DNA from 4 places in the Caldifermentibacillus hisashii genome. Region 1 is predicted to be linked to each of the others. Evidence: predicted binding sites of a transcription regulator. Region 1 holds the regulator's gene; each other region holds the start of a gene.
The links. The regulator Rex, encoded in region 1, represses fermentation and respiration genes when NADH is low (regulators of the CRP and FNR family bind a similar motif). The targets are predictions, from matches to a motif close to TTGTGAAATATTTCACAA.
Positions count from the first base shown of each region.

Region 2: a site for Rex is predicted at 3,345-3,362, ahead of pplA (extracellular electron transfer flavoprotein PplA). Genes of this name have one in related genera too.
Region 3: a site for Rex is predicted at 4,016-4,033, ahead of NSQ14_RS06475 (hemerythrin domain-containing protein). Genes of this name have one in related genera too.
Region 4: a site for Rex is predicted at 3,429-3,446, ahead of NSQ14_RS03895 (DUF3147 family protein). Genes of this name have one in related genera too.

Region 1 covers NZ_CP155467.1:568,354-574,258, forward strand. Annotated here, with positions in the region: gene NSQ14_RS02725 (ABC-F family ATP-binding cassette domain-containing protein) at 1-1,931, opposite strand, end outside; gene NSQ14_RS02730 (redox-sensing transcriptional repressor Rex) at 2,410-3,069, shown strand; gene tatA (twin-arginine translocase TatA/TatE family subunit) at 3,244-3,423, shown strand; gene tatC (twin-arginine translocase subunit TatC) at 3,435-4,175, shown strand; gene NSQ14_RS02745 (CPBP family intramembrane glutamic endopeptidase) at 4,544-5,221, opposite strand; gene groES (co-chaperone GroES) at 5,433-5,717, shown strand; gene groL (chaperonin GroEL) at 5,767-5,905, shown strand, end outside.
Region 2 covers NZ_CP155467.1:1,765,158-1,771,062, reverse strand. Annotated here, with positions in the region: gene NSQ14_RS08405 (Gx transporter family protein) at 230-769, opposite strand; gene NSQ14_RS08400 (NusG domain II-containing protein) at 793-1,209, opposite strand; gene NSQ14_RS08395 (FAD-dependent oxidoreductase) at 1,260-3,134, opposite strand; gene pplA (extracellular electron transfer flavoprotein PplA) at 3,392-4,306, shown strand; gene NSQ14_RS08385 (FAD:protein FMN transferase) at 4,399-5,472, shown strand; gene menA (1,4-dihydroxy-2-naphthoate polyprenyltransferase) at 5,757-5,905, shown strand, end outside.
Region 3 covers NZ_CP155467.1:1,367,755-1,373,659, forward strand. Annotated here, with positions in the region: gene NSQ14_RS06460 (DeoR/GlpR family DNA-binding transcription regulator) at 384-1,133, shown strand; gene pfkB (1-phosphofructokinase) at 1,130-2,059, shown strand; gene NSQ14_RS06470 (fructose-specific PTS transporter subunit EIIC) at 2,076-3,938, shown strand; gene NSQ14_RS06475 (hemerythrin domain-containing protein) at 4,093-4,509, shown strand; gene NSQ14_RS06480 (hypothetical protein) at 4,526-4,834, shown strand; gene NSQ14_RS06485 (hypothetical protein) at 4,858-5,145, shown strand; gene NSQ14_RS06490 (nitrate reductase subunit alpha) at 5,132-5,905, shown strand, end outside.
Region 4 covers NZ_CP155467.1:821,158-827,062, reverse strand. Annotated here, with positions in the region: gene NSQ14_RS03910 (MATE family efflux transporter) at 1-287, shown strand, start outside; gene NSQ14_RS03905 (GGDEF domain-containing protein) at 808-2,394, shown strand; gene NSQ14_RS03900 (DUF3147 family protein) at 2,513-2,869, opposite strand; gene NSQ14_RS03895 (DUF3147 family protein) at 3,005-3,361, opposite strand; gene NSQ14_RS03890 (bifunctional diguanylate cyclase/phosphodiesterase) at 3,674-5,905, shown strand, end outside.

The DNA.
Region 1 (5,905 bases):
TATTCCAGTTCACTCCATTCCTCCAATAAAGTTTCAATTTTTGCTTTGGCTTTTTCAATTTCCTTATTTAGTTCAGCCACTTTTGTATGGTCGCTATAGATTTCCGGATGAAGGAATTGCTGCTCCTTCTCGGCAATTTCCATCTCCAGTGATTCAATTAATGTTTCAATTTCTTCAACCCGACGTTTCTTTTGTCGTTCCAGTTTCTTTAGTTCTTTTTCTTGTTCATAACGGGTTTTTGCATCCAAATCGGAAGCCGGTTCTTGCGTTTGGTTGTGCTCGCTCTCTTCTGATAATTTTTGAATCTCCATCATTTCTTCCTTTTTCTCTATATAATAATCATAGTCACCCAAATACTCGGTCACACCGTTAGTAGAGAGTTCAAAAACTTTTGTTGCAATTCGGTTAATAAAATAACGGTCATGAGAAACAAACAAGATCGTACCGGGAAAATCAACAAGAGCATTTTCCAAAATTTCTTTACTGTCTAAATCGAGATGATTTGTTGGTTCATCTAAAATTAAAAAATTTGCATTTAACATCATTAGTTTAGCCAATGACAACCTTGCTTTTTCACCACCGCTCAAAGTTGAGACGTTTTTTAAAACATCATCACCGGAGAACAAAAAATTGCCAAGAATGGTTCGGATTTCTTTTTCCGTTTTTGTCGGATATTCATCCCAAAGTTCATTTAATACTCGCTTATTTGATGTTAAGTTTGCTTGTTCTTGATCATAGTAAGCAATGGTTACATTCGCTCCAAAATGGATGTTTCCGGAAAGAGCCTGGAGTTGGCCGACAATTGTCTTTAGTAGAGTAGATTTGCCGACACCATTTGGGCCAAGCAAAGCAATGCTATCTCCTCTTTGAATTCGAAAGTGGATATTTTTTGATATTTGATTGGCTCCATAACCAATGGCCAAATCAACCACATTAAGAACTTCATTGCCACTTTGCCGCTCAATTTGAAAGGAAAAATTAGCAGATTTATCGTCTCTGTGCGGTTTATCAATCATTTGCATTCGTTCCAGTGCTTTACGCCTGCTTTGTGCCCGTTTTGTTGTTGATGCACGGGTCAGATTCTTGGCAATAAATTCTTTCATTCTTGCTATCTCATCTTGTTGTTTTTCATACATTTTCAAGTCACGTTCATAATTCTCTGCTTTTTGGACTAAGTATTGACTGTAGTTACCGACATATTTTGTTAAAGTAGTCTGAGCGCATTCATAAACTTGGTTTACAAGCTTATCAAGAAAATAGCGATCATGGGAAACAATAAGAATGGCTCCATCATAAGATTGCAAATATTGTTCTAACCATGTCAATGTATCGATATCTAGGTGGTTCGTCGGCTCGTCCAAAATTAAAATGTCCGGCTTTGATAAGAGCAATTTTCCTAAAGCCAGGCGAGTTTTTTGTCCGCCGCTTAAATTGGATATTTTTGTCTCTTGATAATTGAAAGTGGAAAAATTAAGCCCGTGTAATACGGAACGAATATCTGCTTCATATTGATATCCGCCCAGTTCTTTAAATTCATGCTGTAAATAATCATATTCGGACAAAATTTGCTTGTATTTGCCTTCATCTGTATAAGTTTCTTCCTTTGCCATTTCCTGCTCAAGATTACGTAACCTTTTTTCCATGCTACGTAAATCTTCAAAGACAGTCAGCATTTCATCCCAGATAGTTCTGTCTGAAACGAGACCGGTATGTTGATCTAAAAAGCCAATTGTTACTTCTTTTGGCTTAATAATTTCTCCGGAGTCATAAGCAAGTTCACCGGCAATTATTTTCAGCAAGGTTGATTTGCCTGATCCGTTTCTACCAACAAGGGCAATTCGGTCTCTTGTATGAATTTCTAATTTAATATTCGAAAGGACAAGATCTGCCCCGTAATATTTATTTAGTTGATTTACTTGTAGTAAAATCATGATTTGCACCTCAACATTTCACAATAAAAATGGTCCTTTACCTAGAAATATAACAGCTTTGACTCTGTTTTGCCTTTTAAAAGAATGAATGACTGACTAATTATTTTCAGAGTGAAGTGAATGGGAACATGCTGTTTTTGATTACTAAATAATCGATTCCTTCCTCTACCATAACATATCCAGTCGCTTTTCGCTCCATCATTTCCGACATTTAAAGGAGAGCCTGTAAATGTCATGTCAACAAGTCTATATAAAAATAGTACATGAAGGGGAGGAAAAATGGCAAATGGAGATTAAATGAAACTATCTACAAGACAGATGAAAAAAAATAGTGTATCATAGTAGGTGAATATGTTAACAATGCAATGTAAGCGTTCACAGTGTGCTTTGAATGCCTTATAAAAGAATTACTTCTATAGGGCAATAAAAGATATTATAATAGAAAAATAATAATTTTTCAGCATTGGAGGATTTTGACATGGAAACAGATCAGCTAATAATTCCTAAAGCCACCGCTAAGAGATTGCCATTATATTATCGTTTTATTCAAAATTTGTACCAGTCAGGAAAACAAAGAGTTTCTTCTGCTGAGTTAAGTGAAGCGGTTAAGGTCGATTCGGCAACGATTAGAAGGGATTTTTCTTATTTTGGTGCATTAGGTAAAAAAGGGTATGGATATAATGTTCAGTATTTGTTATCCTTTTTCAGAAAAATATTGAATCAGGATGAAATAACAAAGGTAGCCTTAATCGGTGTAGGTAATTTAGGTACAGCTCTACTAAAATATAATTTCACTAAAAACAATAATACTAAAATTGTCTGTGCCTTTGATGCAAACCAAGAAAAGGTCGATCAAAAATTTGGTGATATTACTGTTTACCCAATGGATTCACTGGAACAAATATTGTCAACTGAAGAGATTCAGGTTGTTATTCTGACCGTCCCGGCTCCTGTTGCCCAATTGGTTACTGATCGTTTAGCAAAAACAGGAATAAAAGGAATTTTAAATTTCACGCCAGCTCGATTAACTGTTCCGTCAAATATTCGTGTTCACCATATTGATTTAGCTGTTGAATTACAATCTTTTGTTTATTTAATTAAACATTACTCAAATGAGGAAGTAGTGGTTGGAGATTAATTTTTTTAGTAGGGAAATGGCAGGTAACACAAAAATTTATCTTCAAAACAACACAATATTTTGCATTGCAATAATTATGATTCATACGATATGATAGGAAAAAAGTTTTTGTAAAATCTTTTTTGGGTGACAATGAATGAATTTGAATGAGGTTGATGGGGGAGAGGGAGAAACATGACAATCGGTCCGGGTAGTTTAATTCTCATATTAATCATGGCATTATTAATTTTTGGTCCGAAAAAGTTACCGCAACTCGGTCGTGCGGCAGGAGATACACTAAGGGAATTTAAAAATGCCACAAAGGGTCTTGCTGATGAAAATAATGGGAAGAGAAAAGATCAAGAAGGCAAGTAGGGAGAGAAGAGATGGAGAAAAACGAATTGACTGTAATTGAGCATTTCGTTGAATTAAGGAGACGGTTGGTTTTTATCGTTGTCTTCTTTCTTTTGGCAATGATCGGTTCGTTTTTTTTGGCAGAGCCGTTGATCGTATATTTGCAACAAACTGATGAAGCGGCCAGTTTGGAACTGAACGCCTTCCGCTTAACTGACCCGCTAAAGATTTATATGCAAATCGCTTTTATCATTGCTTGTGTAATAACTTCACCTTTTGTTTTGTATCAGTTATGGGCTTTTATTTCACCGGGTTTATATGAAAAGGAAAAAAAAATAACCTTAGCCTATATACCTGTTTCGGTATTTTTGTTTTTATCAGGTATTTCGTTTTCATATTTTGTATTATTTCCGTTTATTGTTCGCTTTATGAAACAGTTAGGGGACCGAATGGAAATCAATCAAGTCATTGGGATCAATGAATATTTCCATTTTTTGTTACAAATTACGTTGCCTTTTGGTTTGTTATTCCAATTGCCGGTGATTATATTATTTTTAACAAGGCTTGGAATAATTACACCTGACTTTTTGTCTAGGGTGCGAAAATATGCGTACTTTATCTTGCTAGTCATCGCGGCACTGATTACACCGCCGGATGTTCTCTCGCATATGATGGTCACTTTACCATTATTATTGCTTTATGAAGTTAGTATTTGGATTTCGAAGCTGGCGTATCGGAAAAAAATGAAGGAAGAAGAAGGGCTTGCCGTTTAAACTAAGGAAAATTTTCCATTGTATATTTTATCCATTAAAAAGCATATTGAATTCCGGTAACGAAGCAACTTGGAAGTGGCGGATAGGTTATGGCATAAGGAGCTTGCTTAAAAGGTATAATGGAAACCGGAGTAATTCCCTTGTTATCGGTGAGTACCGCGTTTCGGGTCGAATAAAGCTCGGGACGCCCGAGTTTTATTTAGATAAGGACTATGTTAGAAAGGGCATATGCATAATGAAAATGATCATTTTTATTTACGATTGTTAATTTTCATATCGTATTGCCTTTTTGAGATAGTCCTTTCCTTTTTATGGAAAAATTTGTATAAGGTATTTTGGTTGTGACATACTAATTTTGATTGAATGGTTCATATTTGCTGCATTTGCAAGAAAAATTGACTCATTACTACATAAGTATTCATTAATGTATGTGCCAAAATTGGAATGATAATTCGGTCGGTTTTTACATATAAATAACTGAATGTGAATCCAATTGCACAATAGAGTAATAAATGTTCAAATTCCATGTGAGCGGCAGAAAAAAGAATGGAACTGATTAAGGCTGCAAGAAAGAAATTTGTTTTTTTGTATAAAGATCCAAAAATAATTTTACGAAAGATGATTTCTTCCAAAATCGGACCAATTATCGAAGTAACGAAAATCATAATCGGTGCAACATTGATTAAATTCAGGGTATTTTCTGTGTTTTCCGAACCAACATCCACACCTAATAGCGTCTCAATCATGATAGCAATTCTTTGTGCGATCAGGGCAAGTAGTACACCATAAACAGACCAGCCAAGTACAAACGGTATTGAGCGGAGGTTCCGGTTTCGCACTGTAATTTCATCTTTTAAATAATAAAGGGTGATCAATAAGGTTACAAAAAAACTAAATACCGTCCAAATAGAAACGGAAAGTAGCCAATATTTATTTCCGGCAAAACCAAAACTTTGGAAAATGCCGTATAGAATCGATGCCCCGATGTTTAAAAATAACTGCATCGCTACATAAGTAAGGATAATCAGTTTATATTCTCGTTTCAAAAAATTCACCTCACTGGCTATTTTATCAAAAAGTTGCAAAGGAAGCTATTTCCCTATTGAGTAGGACAAGATAATTTTGGTAAAAAAATGTTAAAATTTTATAGTTGACACTTGCAAAAAACAAATCAATTCATTATTATAATAATTGGAATTAGCACTCAAGGACAATGAGTGCTAACAACATTGAAAATATATGAGGAGGTTGTTTAATGTGTTAAAGCCACTTGGAGATCGCGTAGTTATTGAACTTGTAGAAACTGAAGAAAAAACAGCTAGCGGCATCGTTCTGCCGGATACTGCAAAAGAAAAACCACAAGAAGGTAAAGTTGTAGCTGTAGGAACCGGCCGTGTTCTTGATAGCGGTGAACGGGTTGCACTTGAAGTAAATGTCGGCGATCGGATCATCTTCTCAAAATATGCTGGTACTGAAGTCAAATATGACGGAAAAGAATACTTAGTTTTACGTGAAAGTGACATATTAGCTGTTGTAGAATAATAACATTTTACAATTGATAATAAAAATATGATAGGAGGATTTGACGAGAATGGCAAAACAAATCGTATTCAGTGAAGAAGCTCGACGTAGTATGTTGCGCGGTGTAGATAAATTGGCAGATGCTGTCAAAGTTACATTAGGACCAAAAGGACGTAATGTGGTATTAGAGAAAAAATTTGGTTCACCAC
Region 2 (5,905 bases), 1.2 Mb from region 1:
TTAAAGAAAACTCGGCGACTGCCCGAGCCTTTAGGTGAGAGCAGAGCCGCAAGAGCACTTATGCGTTAGGAAAGTAGAAATTGAAAAATTTATACTTTCCTATTAGCTAAAAAAGTGAAAGTTCCATCAGTGAAGAGTTCTTCATAAATACTAGGTGTAAGCGAACGCTGCTATTCATTTACCTCAGGCAATGCGACGTTGATCTTGACGCAAACGATCATGTTCGCCTTTAACCCGCATTTTCTGACTGTTGCAAATACATGTAGTACTCAAGTTTTTCTACATGTGTCAGTAAAAAGTTGGCCATGATTCCCGTAGCAATACCTGCTAAAATTCCAACAAAAGAAAGGATAGGTAAATATAATAAAACCGTCCATGTTTGAGCAATTAGGCTGGCAACAAGAAGCTGACCAACATTATGTAAAATTGCTCCTGTTGTACTAACACCAATCATACTTACCCGATTCGGACCTAATTTTTTTACCATCCACATTCCAAAAAAACTTAAAACAGCTCCAGAAGCACTATACATAAATGTCGATATGGTGCCTCCAAGTAATGTAGCCAAAATTAACCGAATGACAATAACCTTTATTGTATCTTTTGCCGACAACGTATACATAGCCATGCATGTAATAATATTTGCCAAACCTAGTTTTGCACCTGGAGCAACAAGGAAAGGAAAGGGAATCGCTCGTTCAACTAAACTAATGATAACAGCTTGTGCAGCTAATAAAGCTATGTAAGCAATTCGTTGATTTTTTGTCATCGGTTATCCCCTTCGATCCAAAGTCATGAACTTATAATAATATCATCTTCAGCGGCTGTTTCACTAACGATTTCAATTAACACTTTATGCGGTAAACAAACAATCGTTTCCCCGGGCTTCGATATGTATCCGGTTAAGACACATACTTGATCGGTACAATCCGCAGCCTTAATTCTAATTTTATTATTCGTAACTTCAATGGTATTATATCCACCATCTGAACTATGGACATCGAATGTTTCTGTTGATGTATTATCAGTAAGGACAATCCGTCTAATTTCCTTCCCATCAACAGAAATGACTGCTGTATTGACTGATGTACCTTCTGTCTTTTGGGCTTGAACAAAACTGAAAATAAAAAAAGGAATAAATGAAAGAAGGACTAAAGAGAATACTACGATGATATCCCAAGGTTTAATCATTTTGTAGTAAGATTTCATCTCTATTCCTCCAAACATTTAATTCCAAATTCTCATCAATCAAAAATAATTTACTTGTCTTTATATATTGCCCTTTCTTTACCATACCATGCACGGCCTAATTTTGCTTGCAGGAATGGAACAACCCAATAGTCGAGACCAAGTGTTCGTCCGGATCCGTTCATTAAAGCAATAGAAGCCGGAAGTGCCCAAACTTTATCCCAACCAAGCATTGCAGAAAGGGTAAAGACAACTAAGAAACCGGCACTGGCTGCACTGGCAAGCCATGTAAATAATCCGCCTAAGATAGCAAGACCAATACCTAATTCAATAAATACCATCATTTTTTGCATAAATACTGCCATATCTGCATTCGGTAACATGATTTGCATAATCCATTCAAACCAGCCCGGCATATGACTTAGTATTGGAGTCGCCCATTCTGTTGCAGTTGCACTAGCGGATTCACTTGCACCACTTGTTGTTGTTTGCAACCAATCAAATGGCATTCTTACTGTAGACCCGACTAACCAAGAATCTTCACCTAGTCCGTCAAATAAGGTAGGAACTTTTGACCAACTGGAAATGGCTTCCTTCCAAGTGGATTCTCCCCAAATTTTTGCACCGGCTTCAACTAACCAAAAACCTCCAACAAATAAACGTAATGGAAAGCTCCATAAAACATTTCCATAACGGTTGGTGAAATTACGGAAAATATTGCGTTTATCCTTAATATGGAAAAATTCATGCATAATATATTGGAACATATAATAACCGCTTCTGATTCCAAAGAAATAATATAAGTTCACTAAATGTTTCATTAAAATAGCTAACCAGCCGCTTAAACGGAGTCCACTTAAGTTTGCAACACCGTATCTCGCCCCAATGGATACCATAAAACCGTGGTACTTCCCTTGATACGGTTGTTTTTCACCGCCGCTAATTTCAGCAATAATACTTTTCGCTGCCGTCATTGCTGTTTGTTCGGCTGCTTCAACAATTTGAGGAGTTGGTTTGCCTTCCGCTTCTTCAAAATAGGCCAAGTCCCCAACAACGTATACATTTTTTAGGTCTTCCGCTTCCATATATTCATTGACTTTAAGTCGACCGGCACGAGCTTGAGACATACCGTAATCTTTCGTGTCTGAGTTTGCTTTGACTCCTGCTGTCCAAATCAATGTATGTGTTGGTATTTCTTCGCCGGATTTTAAAACAACCCGGTCAGCTTTCACTTCCACAATGGGTGAATTTTTTAAGATTTTAATCCCTTTTTTCACCATATATTTTTCTGCTTTATCTGCATCTTTCCGGTCAAGCATATTCAAAATGGTTGGAGCTGCTTCGACCAGATATAATGTAATATCTTCCGGATCTAACTTATTATCTTTTGCCAGACGTTCTTTCCATTCTAACAGTTCGCCAACCATTTCTACACCGGTAAAACCTGATCCGCAAACAGCAAAAGTTAACATTGTGCGGCGTTTTTCATCATTATGTTCCATGGCTGCTTGATGAACCGTTTTTTCAATATGTTCACGAAGTTTTACAGCATCTTCCCAAGACCAAAGGGTAAAGCCGTGTTCTTTTACACCCGGAGTTCCAAAATCATTTGGCTCTCCACCCATTCCTAAAATTAAATAATCATATGGGAATGAACCGTGCTCTGTTGTTACAATTTTTTTCTCATGGTCAACTTTTGTGACATTATCTGTGACAAGTTTTACTTTTGTCCGGTTAAATAATTTTCGCAGATCATATTGAATTGCATTCGGTTCAACGCGGTGAGCAGCAACTTCATGCAATTCTGTCATCATGGTATGGTAAGAATGACGATCGATTAACGTAATGGTTACCCTATCGTCTTTTTTATATTTTTTAGCAAGTTTTTTTGCCGCATGAACACCGGCATAACCTGCACCAATAATCACAATGTTCTTATTATCCATTACGATTCCTCCATATGTCTTCATTTAAATATCTATCAAGTTAAATAAATTGTGAAAAAGTGAACACAGTTTGTTATTTTACATGTCTTCATGGTATCTGTCTAGTTTGTTCACTATATTTTCATAATCTCCACGTTATTAAAATGTGATATTATTAACAAATTTGTCATAGACATCTGGTTATCGTCATGCTAATATAAAACTCGGTAATTGTGATTTCATTCACAAATAATACAATATAGAAAAGGTGAGAGTCCATGAAATTCAACAAAATTATATTTGCAGCCACTCTTTCACTTTCATTACTATTAGCAGCTTGCGGATCTAATGAAAGTAGTACAAAAACTAAAGATAACGGTAGTGAAAGCAACCATGCTGCTAAAACGGAGAAAGTTGCTAAAAAAATAATTGCCGGGAGTCCATTACAAGACGGGACATACACGTTAACAGAAAAAGATTTTGATGATAAAGGATGGAAAACGACTTTTGAGATTACGGTGAAAGACGGCAAAATTACCGAATCTAAATATAATTACGTGAACAAAGACGGCAAGTTGAAATCGGAAGACAAAGAATATGAAGAAGCAATGAAAGCGAAATCCGGTGTCGGTCCTGCTGAGTATATACCTGAACTGAATAAACAATTAGTAAGTACACAAGATGCTGCTCAAGTAGAAGTTGTCAGCGGTGCTACCCATTCATCGGAAAACTTTATTAACTATGCACAACAATTAATTCAAGCAGCTCAAAAAGGTGACACAACGCCGATTGAAATTGATGCCCAAGGAACTTTAAAAGATGGTGAATATAGCCTTTCTGAAAAAAATCTTGGTTCAACCGGTTGGAAAACATACATTAAAATGACCGTATCCGGTGGAAAAATTACTGCAGTTGATTATAACTTCTTAAATAAAGATGGAAAATTAAAAACCGAAGATGAAGATTATGAAAAAACAATGACTGAAAAATCAGGTACAGGTCCACAAGAATACATTCCGGCATTAAGTCAATCGTTAATTGATAAGCAAAGTGCTGCTGATGTTGAAGTTGTTAGTGGGGCAACACATTCCAGTCATGCATTTAAAATGTATGCTGCTCAATTAATAAATGCTGCACAAAAAGGAGATACTACTCCTATTGAAGTTGATAATTTTGTTTTTGAGGAAGAATAATAAGTATTACGTATCAACTTCCATAGACAAGTTAAAAGACTTTAGAGACTTCTCTAAAGTCTTTTTTTCAGTACAAACGTTCCAGGAAGGGGATGAATTATTTGAAAAAAACCGGACTTATCCTATTGATTTTATTTACCTTTTTGTTCACCGGCTGCGGTCAATCAAAAAATGAAACTGCTGATGAAAACCATTCACAGACGACGACCAACCCGGCAAGCCGAACTGAATTTTTAATGGGGACAGTTGTTACTGTAAAAATTTATGATAAAAATAAAGAAGATGTGCTGGATCCGGTATTTAAAAAGATTCAAAAATTAGCTGATGAAATTACTGTCAATGATGGGGAAGCAAAATCTGAAGTTGATAAAATCAATCAAAATGCCGGAATAAGCCCTGTTGAAGTATCGGAGGATATTTTTACGTTAATTACAGCCGGAAAAACTTATAGTGATCGTGCGAATGGTTCTTTTGATATTACAATTGGTCCCCTCAGTTCTCTTTGGCATATTGGTTTTCCTGATGCAAGAAAACCAACACAAGAAGAAATTAATAACGTCCTTCCACTGATTGATTATCGTTTCGTTGAATTAAATGACGACAAGCAAACTGTCTATTTACAAAATAAAGGAATGGAAATTGATTTAGGCGGCATTGCAAAAGGATTTATTACCGATAAAGTCCGTGATGTGTTGGTAGACCATGGTGTTACTTCCGCCATCATTGATTTAGGTGGGAATGTTTATGTATTAGGAAAAAATGCCAGTGGAAACAAATGGACCGTCGGCATTCAAGATCCCTTCTCTCCTCGTGGTCAAATTATCGGGAGCATTCAAGAAGCGAATAAATCAATTGTTACATCCGGCATTTATGAACGGTATTTAGAAGTTAATGGTGAAATTTACCATCATTTATTAAATCCGCAAGACGGGTATCCTTTCAAAAATGATATTGCCGGTGTATCTGTGATTACAGATGAATCAACGGACGGTGACGCACTCTCGACTCTCCTCTTTTCAAAAGGAGTAAAAGATGGACTTGCCTATGCCGAGAAAATCGGTGTAGATGCTATTTTCATTACACATAATAAAGATGTATATTTGACAAGCAAACTTAAAAATAAATTTAAGCTTACTAATAAAGAATTCACAGTGAAACATCCATAAGTGGGATTTTTTCATCCCCGCTAATCGTTCGTTGATCCAATCGTGTGCGGCAAGCATCCCACCTATCTTCTTTGTAATCTCAAAATCTTGAGGTGGAGTCTTGGCTCGCCGTTATGGTGGGACAGAACTGAAAAATAAAGAAAACTCGGCGATTGCCGAGCCTTTAGGTGAGAGCAGAGCCGCAAGAGCACTTATACGTTAGGAAAGTAGAAATTGAAAAATTTATACTTTCCTATTAGCTAAAACAAACTCAAAATCCTTTGATCCGTGAAGGGGCGTTTATAATGTCTTTACGTGCATTTTTAAAACTAGTTGAAATTCAAACAAAATTGGCCAGCCTTTTCCCTTTTTTAGTAGGATCGTTATTCGTTTTTTATCGTTATGGTACATTTAGACCGATCAATACATTGATTTTCTTTTTTTCCATGTTTTT
Region 3 (5,905 bases), 800 kb from region 1:
ACCATTAAGCCGCAAAAGGAAGATTTAGTAACCGTTTGTGTGGGATAGAGTGAATACTGGATGAAAAAAAGCGGGTTTGACTCTAGAAAGTCATTAACCTGCTTTTTTTTATAGATTTACATAATCTTCCAGTTTTAAATAATAATATTCCTCTTAGCTTGCAGTTGATTAAAAATAGTTGTAAGAGGAAACATAATTTCATAAAAAACCAGATAACACACAGAGGAAAACATTGATATTTGTTCGTATTTTAGCTTAAATATAAAACAAAGGAAAAATTTTACCAGTTATAAAGAAAAATGAATAATTTTTACTCATTTTGACTGTTTATGATTGATTTTGAATGATTTTGGTGATATTATGTCACTGTAGGAGGGCCGCCTATGTTAACTGAAGAAAGGCATTCATATATTTTAAAAAAGTTGAAAGAAGAGGGAATTGTCAAGTCCCAAGATATTATAAGGGAGCTCAATTGTTCTGAATCAACCGTAAGAAGAGATCTCATTTTACTAGAAGATGCCGGGCACCTGAAACGTATCCATGGAGGCGCCAAACGGGTTTACGATTTGGATGAAGAATTATCAGTTGTTGAAAAATCCGCCAAAAACGTTCAAGAAAAAACATTAATTGCGAGGTATGCAGCTTCTCTTATAAAAGAGAACGATGTGATTTACTTGGATGCCGGAACAACAACTTTAGCAATGATTCCTTTTTTAAATAAAAATATTACAGTTGTAACGAATGGTGTACAGCATGCTTCATTATTGGTAGACCAGCAACTGCGTGTTTACCTTCTTGGTGGAGTGGTCAAAAACACAACGAAAGCGATTGTTGGTGTAAACAGTGTTAGTGAATTGAAAAAATATCGATTTACGAAAGCTTTTCTCGGCATTAATGGTATTGATGAAGAGTATGGCTGTACGACACCCGATCCTGAGGAAGCCTTATTAAAATATACTGCTATACAGCAATCCTCAAATTCATATGTGCTTAGTGATCATTCAAAATGGGGAAAGGTAAATTTTGCGAAGGTGTGTGATTTAGATGAAGTGACGATTATAACAGATCAGATTAAACATTTAAAAAATCATAACATTTTTGAAAACGCTACGATATTGGAGGCAACATCATGATTTATACATTAACAATGAACCCGTCAATAGACTATATCGTACATGTCAAAAACGTTCAACTTGGCGAACTAAACCGAATGGAGGCGGATTTTAAATTCCCGGGAGGAAAGGGAATAAACGTATCCAGGATTTTGCATGAATTAATGACAGAAACGATCGCCCTTGGTTTTATTGGTGGTTTTACCGGTGATTTTATTGAAAATTGGTTAAAAAATGAAGGAGTAAATACTGATTTTACACGCGTTGTCGGAGATACAAGAATCAACATAAAATTAAAATCGGATGTTGAAACCGAAATCAACGGAATTGGTCCAAAAATATCCGCTGAAGAAGCAAATGCTTTATTAAATAAGCTTAGTCAAATTTCGAATGAAGATATAGTCGTATTGTCCGGAAGTAAACCGCCTTCTTTATCTGAAGATTTTTATCACAAAGTGGCAAAACGAACCAGAGAGAAAGGTGCAGAATTTGTCATCGATACAACAAGTAATGAATTGAAGACGATTTTGCCTTTCCGTCCATTACTAGTAAAACCGAATTTAGAAGAATTGGAAGCCATTTTTGATATTAAAATGAATGGTCTGGATGATGTAATAACATACGGAAAAAAATTACTTGAATTAGGTGCCCAAAACGTCATTGTTTCAATGGGTGGCAACGGAGCATTGTTATTCACCGATGAAGATGTATACCAAGGAATCAATCCAAAAGGAACCGTGAAAAATTCGGTAGGAGCGGGTGATTCTTTAATAGCCGGTTTCATTAGCCGCTACGTCGAAACAAAAGACGTTGTTTCCGCTTTTCAATTAGGTATTGCCTCAGGTAGTGCAACCGCTTTCTCAAGTGATTTGGCAAAAAGAAACGAGATTTTATCCTTAGTAAAAAAAGTTGGAATTAAACGTCTTGATTCAACAAACCCATATTAAGATGAGGTGAATAGTAATGAAAGTAACCGAATTATTAAGAAAAGATATTATGCTTATGGATTTGCAATCAACTACCAAAAATGAGGTTATTGATGAAATGATTGCAAGTCTTGAAAAACATCATGTCATAAATAACGCTGACCAATTTAAGGAAGCAATTTTAAAAAGGGAAGAACAAGCTACAACAGGCCTTGGTAACGGGATTGCTATGCCTCATGCCAAAACGGCAGCCGTAAATGAAGCAACCGTCCTGTTTGCCAAAAGTAACAAAGGAGTCGATTATGAATCATTGGATGGGGAACCGACATACCTATTCTTTATGATTGCTGTTCCGGATGGTCTATATGATACACATCTGCAAGCATTAGCAGCTCTTTCCCGCTCATTACTGGATGAAAAATTTATTGAAGGATTAAAGTCTGCAAAAACGCCGGATGAAGTCGTTAATATCTTCCGAAAGAGAGAAGAAGAAAGTGAAGAAAAGGAAGTAAACGTACAAGCGGATACAAGTGAAAAACCGTTTATTGTGGCTGTAACGGCTTGTCCGACGGGAATTGCTCACACTTACATGGCGGAAGAGGCGTTAAAGAAAAAAGCAGCTGAAATGAATGTGGACATTCGTGTCGAGACAAATGGTTCGGAAGGTGTAAAAAATCGTTTAACAGATGATGAAATTCGGCGAGCAAAAGGAGTTATTGTTGCCGCCGATAAAAAAGTTGAAATGTCCCGTTTTAATGGTAAACCGCTTTTAGAGAGACCGGTAAGTGAAGGTATTAACAAACCGGAAGAGTTAATCTCAAAAGTAATCAAAGGTGATGCCCCGACCTTCCATGCTGAAAATGATGATAGACAAAAAGAAGAACCGTCCAATACTTCTGTATGGGGAAAAATTTACAAAGACTTAATGAATGGCGTTTCCCATATGCTTCCTTTCGTTGTCGGTGGCGGGATTTTGATGGCCATTTCCTTCCTGTTTGAAAGTACATTAGGTGATGATAGTGTAACGTTTAAGTTTTTAAATACGATTGGCGGAAATGCCTTCAACTTCTTGATTCCAATTTTAGCCGGATATATTGCGATGAGTATCGGTGATCGTCCGGGATTAATGCCCGGTATGGTCGGCGGTTTGATGGCAGTGAACAGCAATGCCGGATTCTTGGGCGGTTTGGCAGCAGGTTTCTTGGCAGGATATATTGTTGTATTCTTGAAAAAACTATTCCGCGGTATGCCAAGATCATTGGAAGGGTTAAAACCAATACTACTATATCCGATATTGAGCTTGTTCATTGTCGGTACGCTGATGTATTTCATTATTGGCCCGATTTTCTCAAGTATTAATACGGCGGTTGTCGACTTCTTAAGTGATATGGGAACAGCCAATGCGGTATTATTAGGTGCCTTACTTGGCGGAATGATGTCAATTGATATGGGTGGACCATTCAACAAAGCGGCATATACTTTCTCGATCGGTGTATTTACCGATACCGGCGACGGAAGTTTTATGGCTGCAGTTATGGCCGGCGGGATGATTCCACCACTTGCAATAGCCTTGGCAACTACCTTCTTTAAGAATAAATTTACGGATGAGGAAAGACGTTCCGGTTTGTCTAATTATTTACTCGGAATATCCTTTATTACTGAAGGGGCAATTCCGTTTGCGGCTTCTGATCCGTTACGTATTATCGGTTCATCCATTGTTGGTTCTGCGATTGCCGGCGGGCTAACTCAGCTTTGGAATACGGCTATTCCGGCACCACATGGAGGAATTTTCGTCATTGCCCTTGCTGAAAGACCATTTATGTTCTTGATAGCCTTACTTATTGGTACAGTCATCACCGGTTTACTCATTGGCTGTTGGCGAAAACCGGTAAAACAATAGGATATATAATGATGCTATTTTCGGCTCCTTAGGCACTTGTCTAAGGGGCCTTTTTTTACGTCAACTATTCACGTATAAAATGAAAATTTTAACAACATAATGATGGATAAGTAAAAATTATTTTGTTGGTAAAAATATGAAAAGGAGAATGATTATGTCAGGTCTAGGTTTGAAACATGCAGATAGTCATTCAGCAATTCATGAAGCAGCATTGGAGGAGGCAAAGGAGCTAAACAACATTCTAGCTAGATTAGTAAAAGCGGGACAAACTGAAAAGGCATTGCAGACAGCCTATATTGCAGTAGAACATTGGGAAACTCGTACACTCAGACATGCTCAGGCAGAAGAGGAAGGATTATATAAAGAATTAGCAGAGGAACATCCTGAATTGAAGGCTGCAATCACAGCTTTAGTTCGCGACCATAATACAATGCGGTACTTGGTCAAACAAATTAAGCAAACACTTGAAACAGATGGATTTACTGAAGAAGTATTGCAACAATTCCATGCATTAGTTCATGTTGATGCTTACCATAATTTTGAGGAAGAAAAAATATTGCCTCACCATTAAATTCGGAGTTGAGAATATGTCAAACGGAGAGCAACCTATATTTCTTTACAAAGTATCCCCTAAACTATATCGATATATCATTACAGAATTAGAAACTAATTTCCATATTCAACCCTATGATGTTCAATTGGAAGCGATTAATAAAGATGAAGGCATAAAATTAATTGTCCGGTTTGGAGAAAATTTCAACCACAGCTCTGAACAATTTTTTTCTAATGAGCAATTAGAAAATGAAAAACTTGCACTGAAAGAATTTATCGCTAAAACGGGAGGACAATGTATTCAAGTTTTGAAAGATGATTATTTTAATAAGATGACGCCATGATTCTGCCTTAAGGAGGTTATAAATTGTTTATATTTGAACAGGAAGCAGATTTCGTTCAAGATCGTGAAGACCTTTTGTATGTATTACAACTTCGGTTTGGTGAAATTGCTCCGGGAATCATCGAAGCAATCTATCAAATCAGTGATTTACATACTTTGGAGCGACTTATTTTAATCGCTGCTAATGCCCCAACTTTTAAAATATTTCTGGAAGAGTTGGAAACAGGAAATGAAAGCTTTCGGATTGTTGGAAATCGTTTTAATCCGATTGACCCAGCTATGGAAGGGGGAAATCATTATGGTAAAGCGTAAAAATAAATTATTAGATTCTCTTAAATATATAAAACGTGGCAAGATCATAAATGACGGGTGGACTGAAGAAAGCCCGCGTCCACGGGATACGGAAGAAATTTACCGACGTCGTTGGCAGCATGATAAAATCGTCCGTTCGACCCACGGTGTCAATTGTACCGGTTCATGCAGTTGGAAAATATATGTAAAAGACGGAATTATCACTTCTGAAACACAACAAACGGATTATCCTTCAACGGGAGACGATTATCCGGAATATGAGCCAAGAGGTTGTCCGCGGGGCGCAACCTTTTCCTGGTATACGTACAGTCCGGCCAGGGTGAAATATCCATACATTCGTTCCGATCTATATGAATTATGGAAGGCGGAAAGATCTGTCGAGGAAAACCCGATTCAAGCTTGGAAAAATATTGTCACGGACCCGGAGAAAAGAAACAAGTATGTGAAAGCTCGCGGAAAAGGCGGCTTCGTACGAGCAAACTGGCAAGAACTTTGTGAACTGATTGCAAGCTCAGTTATTTATACGATAAAAAAATACGGACCCGATCGAGTAGCCGGTTTTAGTCCAATTCCGGCCATGTCAATGGTAAGTTATGCGGGTGGTGCTCGCTTTCTGTCATTAATCGGTGGTACAATATTAAGTTTCTATGATTGGTATGCCGATCTTCCCCCTGCGTCGCCACAAGTTTGGGGAGAGCAGACCGATGTCCCGGAAAGTGCGGATTGGTATAATGCTAAATATTTTATTATTTGGGGAACA
Region 4 (5,905 bases), 250 kb from region 1:
TATTATGGGCAATTGTTTTTATTGAACCGGGGCGTGCGATGAATATCGTGTTAATGGGGTCGTTAAAATCTGCCGGCGATGTTCGCTTCCCTGTCATTATCGGCGTAATCTCAATGTGGGGTGTAGCTGTTCTCTTCAGCTATTTCTTAGGGATTGTGTTCGGTCTTGGATTGCTGGGTGTTTGGATCGCACAAGGTCTGGATGAATGGGTTCGCGGCATATTTGCTTATAAGCGTTGGCTGTCAAAACCATGGACCCGAAAAGAAGTTGTTGCAAAAAATATATAAGCTGTTTCATAGAATATATTCGAGATGATGAGCTGGTGGCGGGTTAATGGCGATTTCCTTTACCCTTCCCCGGCTCTTTTTTTACATAAAAATGTAGATGGAAATTTTGTGGCGCAGGGAAGGCTTTGCAGTTAAAGAAAACTCGGCGACTGCCGAGCCTTTAGGCGAGAGCAGAGCCGTAGTTGCACTTATACTTAATTCTTAAAATTTCCAACTACGTCGAATTCGCTTCTTTGCTGGAAATTTATACTTTCTTAACGTATAAAAAAAAATTCACATTTTTCCTCACGAGTCGCCAAATTTTCTTTATCAAACAACAGACGAACATAGTAGTTCTTTATACCTATACTTCGCTGCTTTATTTTCAATTTTGTGGTACCAATGTCTTCTTTTTCAGTATTTCCCATTAATTGTGGACATAATTTCGATATTTGATACAATAAATTTAGGTATAAATAACTATAACTGTATTCCGTTAATGTTTGTTTTATTTACCATAATTTTTAGGGAGAAATGAATAATGGCTCATATAAATAAGAATTCCCTTAAAAAATTTTTACTATATTATATACCCGTCCATATTTTGCTTTACTATATTGTCATCATCTTTGCTCCTGAGCATCCAGGAAAATATTTTATTACCGGAATCCTTTCAATAACCGGGTCACTCGTTTCAACCGTCATTCTATTTTTTACAGTTAGGAAAAAGAGAAGTGCTGAAAAAGTTTTATGGGGATTGTTATTTCTCGGGACAGTTTTCTATTTTCTAGGGGAATTGGTTTGGGATATTTATTCTTTAAAGATGGAACAAATTCCATTATCACCTAATTTAACCAATATCATATTTTCCCTGAAACCGCTCTTTTATTTGGCTGCGTTTATATTTCTTGTCTCCCATGATTTACGAAAAACGAGGATGGCGATTACGATCGTTGATATTCTAATTATCGTTATGGTCATTTCCTCATTTAGTTGGTATTTATTGGTGGGGCCATTTTTCACTCACCTTAACGCAACGATTCCCGAGATTACCATTTTACTATCTTATCCGCTTTTGGAACTGCTTATATTATTTGGTATCATTCATGCACGCTTTTTCGTAAAACAAGCGATCGTTTCAAAAAAATCATTAAACATATTTGCTTTAAGCACCGTAACGATGTTGATCAGCACTTGTATTTATCTGTTCTTTTTGTTTTATAATTTAGAAGATTTATTAATTTATCTTAATCCCTTATATACGATGGGGATGTTTTATATAAGTATGGCAACTTTATATGCAGATAATGATCAGTTACCAGAGAGAATGAATAGCAGAAAAAAGGATTTGACACAATCCCATTTCCTTCCTTTAGTTAGTATCGTTCTGTTAATTATTATATACGGAATTTATAATAGGGGAATTGATGAGTTATTTATCGGATTAATTTTTAGCTTTTTCCTCCTGTTTATTCGTTTATTTATCTTGCTTAAAGAAAACCGTCAATTAAATGTTTTGTTGACGAATGCAAAACAGGAATTGGAAGAAAAAAACAAAAAATTGGAAAAGACCATTAAAGAATTGGAAAAAATTAATGAGATTCGTTCAATAGAAGCTCGTACTGACTTTTTGACAGGGTTGTACAACAGGAGATATATTGACAGTCTCCTACACTCACTGATTAAAGAAGCAAATAATGAACATAAACCATTCTCCATTTTACTCATTGATATCGATCATTTCAAATCCGTAAATGACCGATATGGGCATGATGTAGGTGATATTGTTATTCAAAAGGCAGCCCAGATATTCCTTAGTTCCGTTCGAACCACCGATATACTCGGCAGATTTGGCGGAGAAGAATTTATTATTATTTTACCAAATTCTTATTTACAAGCAGGGGTACAACTCGCGAAACGAATTCATCAGAAAATGGAGGATTATTCAATTCTTATTAATGAGCAATGCATAAACATCACCGTTAGTATCGGGGTAACAGTTTGGGAAATAAATGACCAGTTCAATGATATTTATCGGAGGGTCGATGAAGCATTGTATGAAGCGAAAAAAACTAGAAATACCATTATCGTGAAAACGAAGACGATAACAAATGATAACGAATGGTAGCGGGTTGCTTCGGTTAAAAGTATCTATGTCGATCCCTTTTAAGTAGAGGCAAACCCTTATTTTCTATTATGAAAGGGTTGCCTTTGTTTGTCCTTTTCACCTGATGATCAACTTCAAACTATTTTCTAACTCCATTTTCCCGCAAATGAACAAGGAAAATTGAACTAAAAAACCAAACCACAAGCCCGATTAATAAACTGACAAGCCAAAGGTCAGTCCATTTTAGCATCAATAGGACCGCAATGACACAAATAAAACAGCCAATCATCCCGTATACCGACCCATTTGCCGTTTTTGCAGCCTCCTTAGACCCTTTTTTTATCCCTACCATCATGACCGCAACAATCATAACGGCTGGAAATGCGGCGAATATACCACCGATAATTTTCCAGGGCAATAAAACAGATGCTACGTAACTTAAAACAACAGCTGAACCGCCAAATAAAAAGCGGTACAGTAAATCTTTTGTATCCAATTCCGGTCCCTCCAAAGTAACTCTTTCATTCTAGTTCTAAACCCTTAATCTTGATGTCTTTTACACAGCCGGCTGCTTAACATACCGATAAAAAGTTTTTAAAAGAAAGGTTTTATTCGATAACCCCTTTTTCAATTAGCCGAGAAAGACAGCATATCCAAGTGAGACAATAAACCACCCGATTAGCGAATGAGTCAAACCTTTTTTCCAGCCAAGACGATCGCTAAAATAGACAACTGCCATCGCACAGATAATATTTATAAACATTCCGACAAGCGCACCTTGGGAAAGAATAATTGATTGATGAATTAAATCCATTCCTTTCATATCAAGTCGCAAGGTTAATAGAGCAGCGAGAAATACAGCGGGAAAAGCAGCAAATATACCGCCGATTTTCGTACCGGCTTTCCTCGAAATAACCGTACAAGCTACCACAGCACCTCCACCCAATAAAAAACGAATTATGATTCCAAATAAAGATATTGTCGCCATTTTATACTCAATCCTTTTTATTTTTATAACCGTCAAGTGACTCGTGACGTTTATTCACAAACAAAACTTGTTAATTTGTTCACTAAGTACTATTTTATAATAGAATCCGGCAAATGTTTGTGAACATTTTTTATACATTAAAGTGTAAGCGCATCCTTATAAACTATACAAGGAGCTTTCTTTCTACAAGCATAAATTTACATAGTTTTTTTCGACAGATTTCGATTTTTCCTGTATCTTATATATTAGGAATATTACATCACTTTTGCTGTCACTTTAGAAAAAATCCATTTCAAAGGCGGTCATTATGAGATGAAGTTGATTAGAAATGAAAAAAAGAACCTTCTCATTTTGTCAGGTGGTATTATATTTTATTTAATTATCTTGATTTTATTGAAAGAGAACCCAATTTTATTTAATTACACGGATTTCTTATTTATGCATATCGTGCTTGAATTGGCCAGTATTATCATCTCTGCCAGTATCGCTATTCAGTCTTGGATTGTTTTTTCTTATAAACAATATCAGGATCGTTTACTATATTTTTCAGGATTTACGCTCATCGCTGTTTTTGATCTATTTCATTTACTCACATATAACGGCATGCCGGGATCGATGGTTATTGACAGTTCAGCAAACAATGCTACTTGGTTTTGGATTTTAGCAAGATTTACTCAAGCAATTTTTATGGTTTATATTTTACATGCAAAAGTGAAAACCGTATCTTTTGCCAAGAAGAGAGTTTATTTCTTGAATACCTTACTTACTATTATTGTCATATTGATAACCTTTTCTTATTTGCAGAACAAACTTCCGGTACTCGTCATTGAAGGTCAAGGAACGACAACATTAAAAAATTTTCTTGAATATGTGATTAGTTTTCTATTATTTATTTCGATGATTAAATTAGCGATCATTTATAAAAAATTTAGGAAAACCGTTACATTACATTTCATTGTTGCTGTTACTTTTTTACTACTCAGTGAACTTATTTTTACACTATATAAAAGCGTCTATGACTCTCTTAATTTGCTGGGACATGTTTACAAAGTTCTAGGATTTCTATTTTTCATGAGGGTTCTGTATTTATCAACGGTTAAAGATCCATTTGAAAAACTTATTTATATACGAAGAAAACTCGAGATGAATGAAAAACGATTAAAAACGATTACGGCCTCGCTTGGTGAAGGCGTTTTCGTTATCAATCAACATCGTCAACTGACGTTTATCAACAGGGAAGGAGAACGGTTATTAGGTTATCAGTCCCATGAACTTTTAGGAAAAGAAATCCACAGTCTTATACACGGCAGTAAATCCGGGGACATCCTTCATGTTTCGGAATGCCCGATCTGTAAAGGTGTGGAGAGCAAGGAAGCGATAAGGATCGACGAAGATATTTTTATTCATAAAAGCGGACGAACTTTTCCGGTATCTTACGTTGTTACTCCTTTAATTGAAAACAATACCATTGTTGGGTCGGTTGTTGTGTTTCAGGATATTTCAAAGCAACAGGAATACTTGAACCGCATCAAGCATCAAGCTTATCATCATATATTAACGGATTTACCGAATCGGCTATATTTTCTGGAGAAATTAGATGAGAAAATTATCAAGAGCGACTTTAATAGTGAATTTGCGCTCATTTTACTTGATATTGATGATTTTAAAAATATTAATGATTCTTACGGGCACAAAATTGGTGATATCGTGCTCATTGAGGTAGCTAGAAAGTTAAGGAGTCTTTATCATCATGCATTTATTGCCCATATGAGCAGTGATGAATTTGCCATTTTGATGGGTGGGAATAAGGATGAAATAAAAGAACAAGCAGAAAATTTAATCAATCATTTGCACACTTCTATTCCCATTGAACATAATGAAGTTTTTCTCTCCATCAGCATCGGTATTTGTTTATTCCCCTATGATGGAGTTGATAGTGAAAAATTAATTCAAATGGCCGATATCTCTCTTACTGAAGCAAAAAGATTAGGTAAAAATCAATATGTTTTTTATAATGATGACTTGGAATATCGTCGGGTTCGCAAAAACTGGATCGAACATCATCTCAACAATGCCTTATTTAATAATGAGATTACCGTTCACTATCAACCAATCGTAAATCCAAAAACAAAGGTAATTACTGGCTTAGAGGCTCTTGCCCGTTGGTACCACCCTAAGGAAGGTGCAATTTCGCCCCAGGAATTCATCGACGTCGCAGAAAGTAACGGATTGATTATTCCGATTGGCACGTATATTGTACAGATAGCATGTCAGGATCTGGCCGAATTAAACAAAAGAGGGTTTGAAAACTTGTTTGTCAGCATTAATCTCTCTTTAAAACAATTAAAACATCCTGATTTTATACCGACAGTTGATCAAATTCTCCAAACATATGGACTAAATGCGAAACAAATTCAATTTGAAATTACTGAAACGGTGACTTTACAAGAAGATAGCGACTTAATTAAGACGATTGGAGAATTGAAAAATAAACAATTTCGCATTGCGATTGACGATTTTGGAAAAGGGTTTTCTTCGATTGGG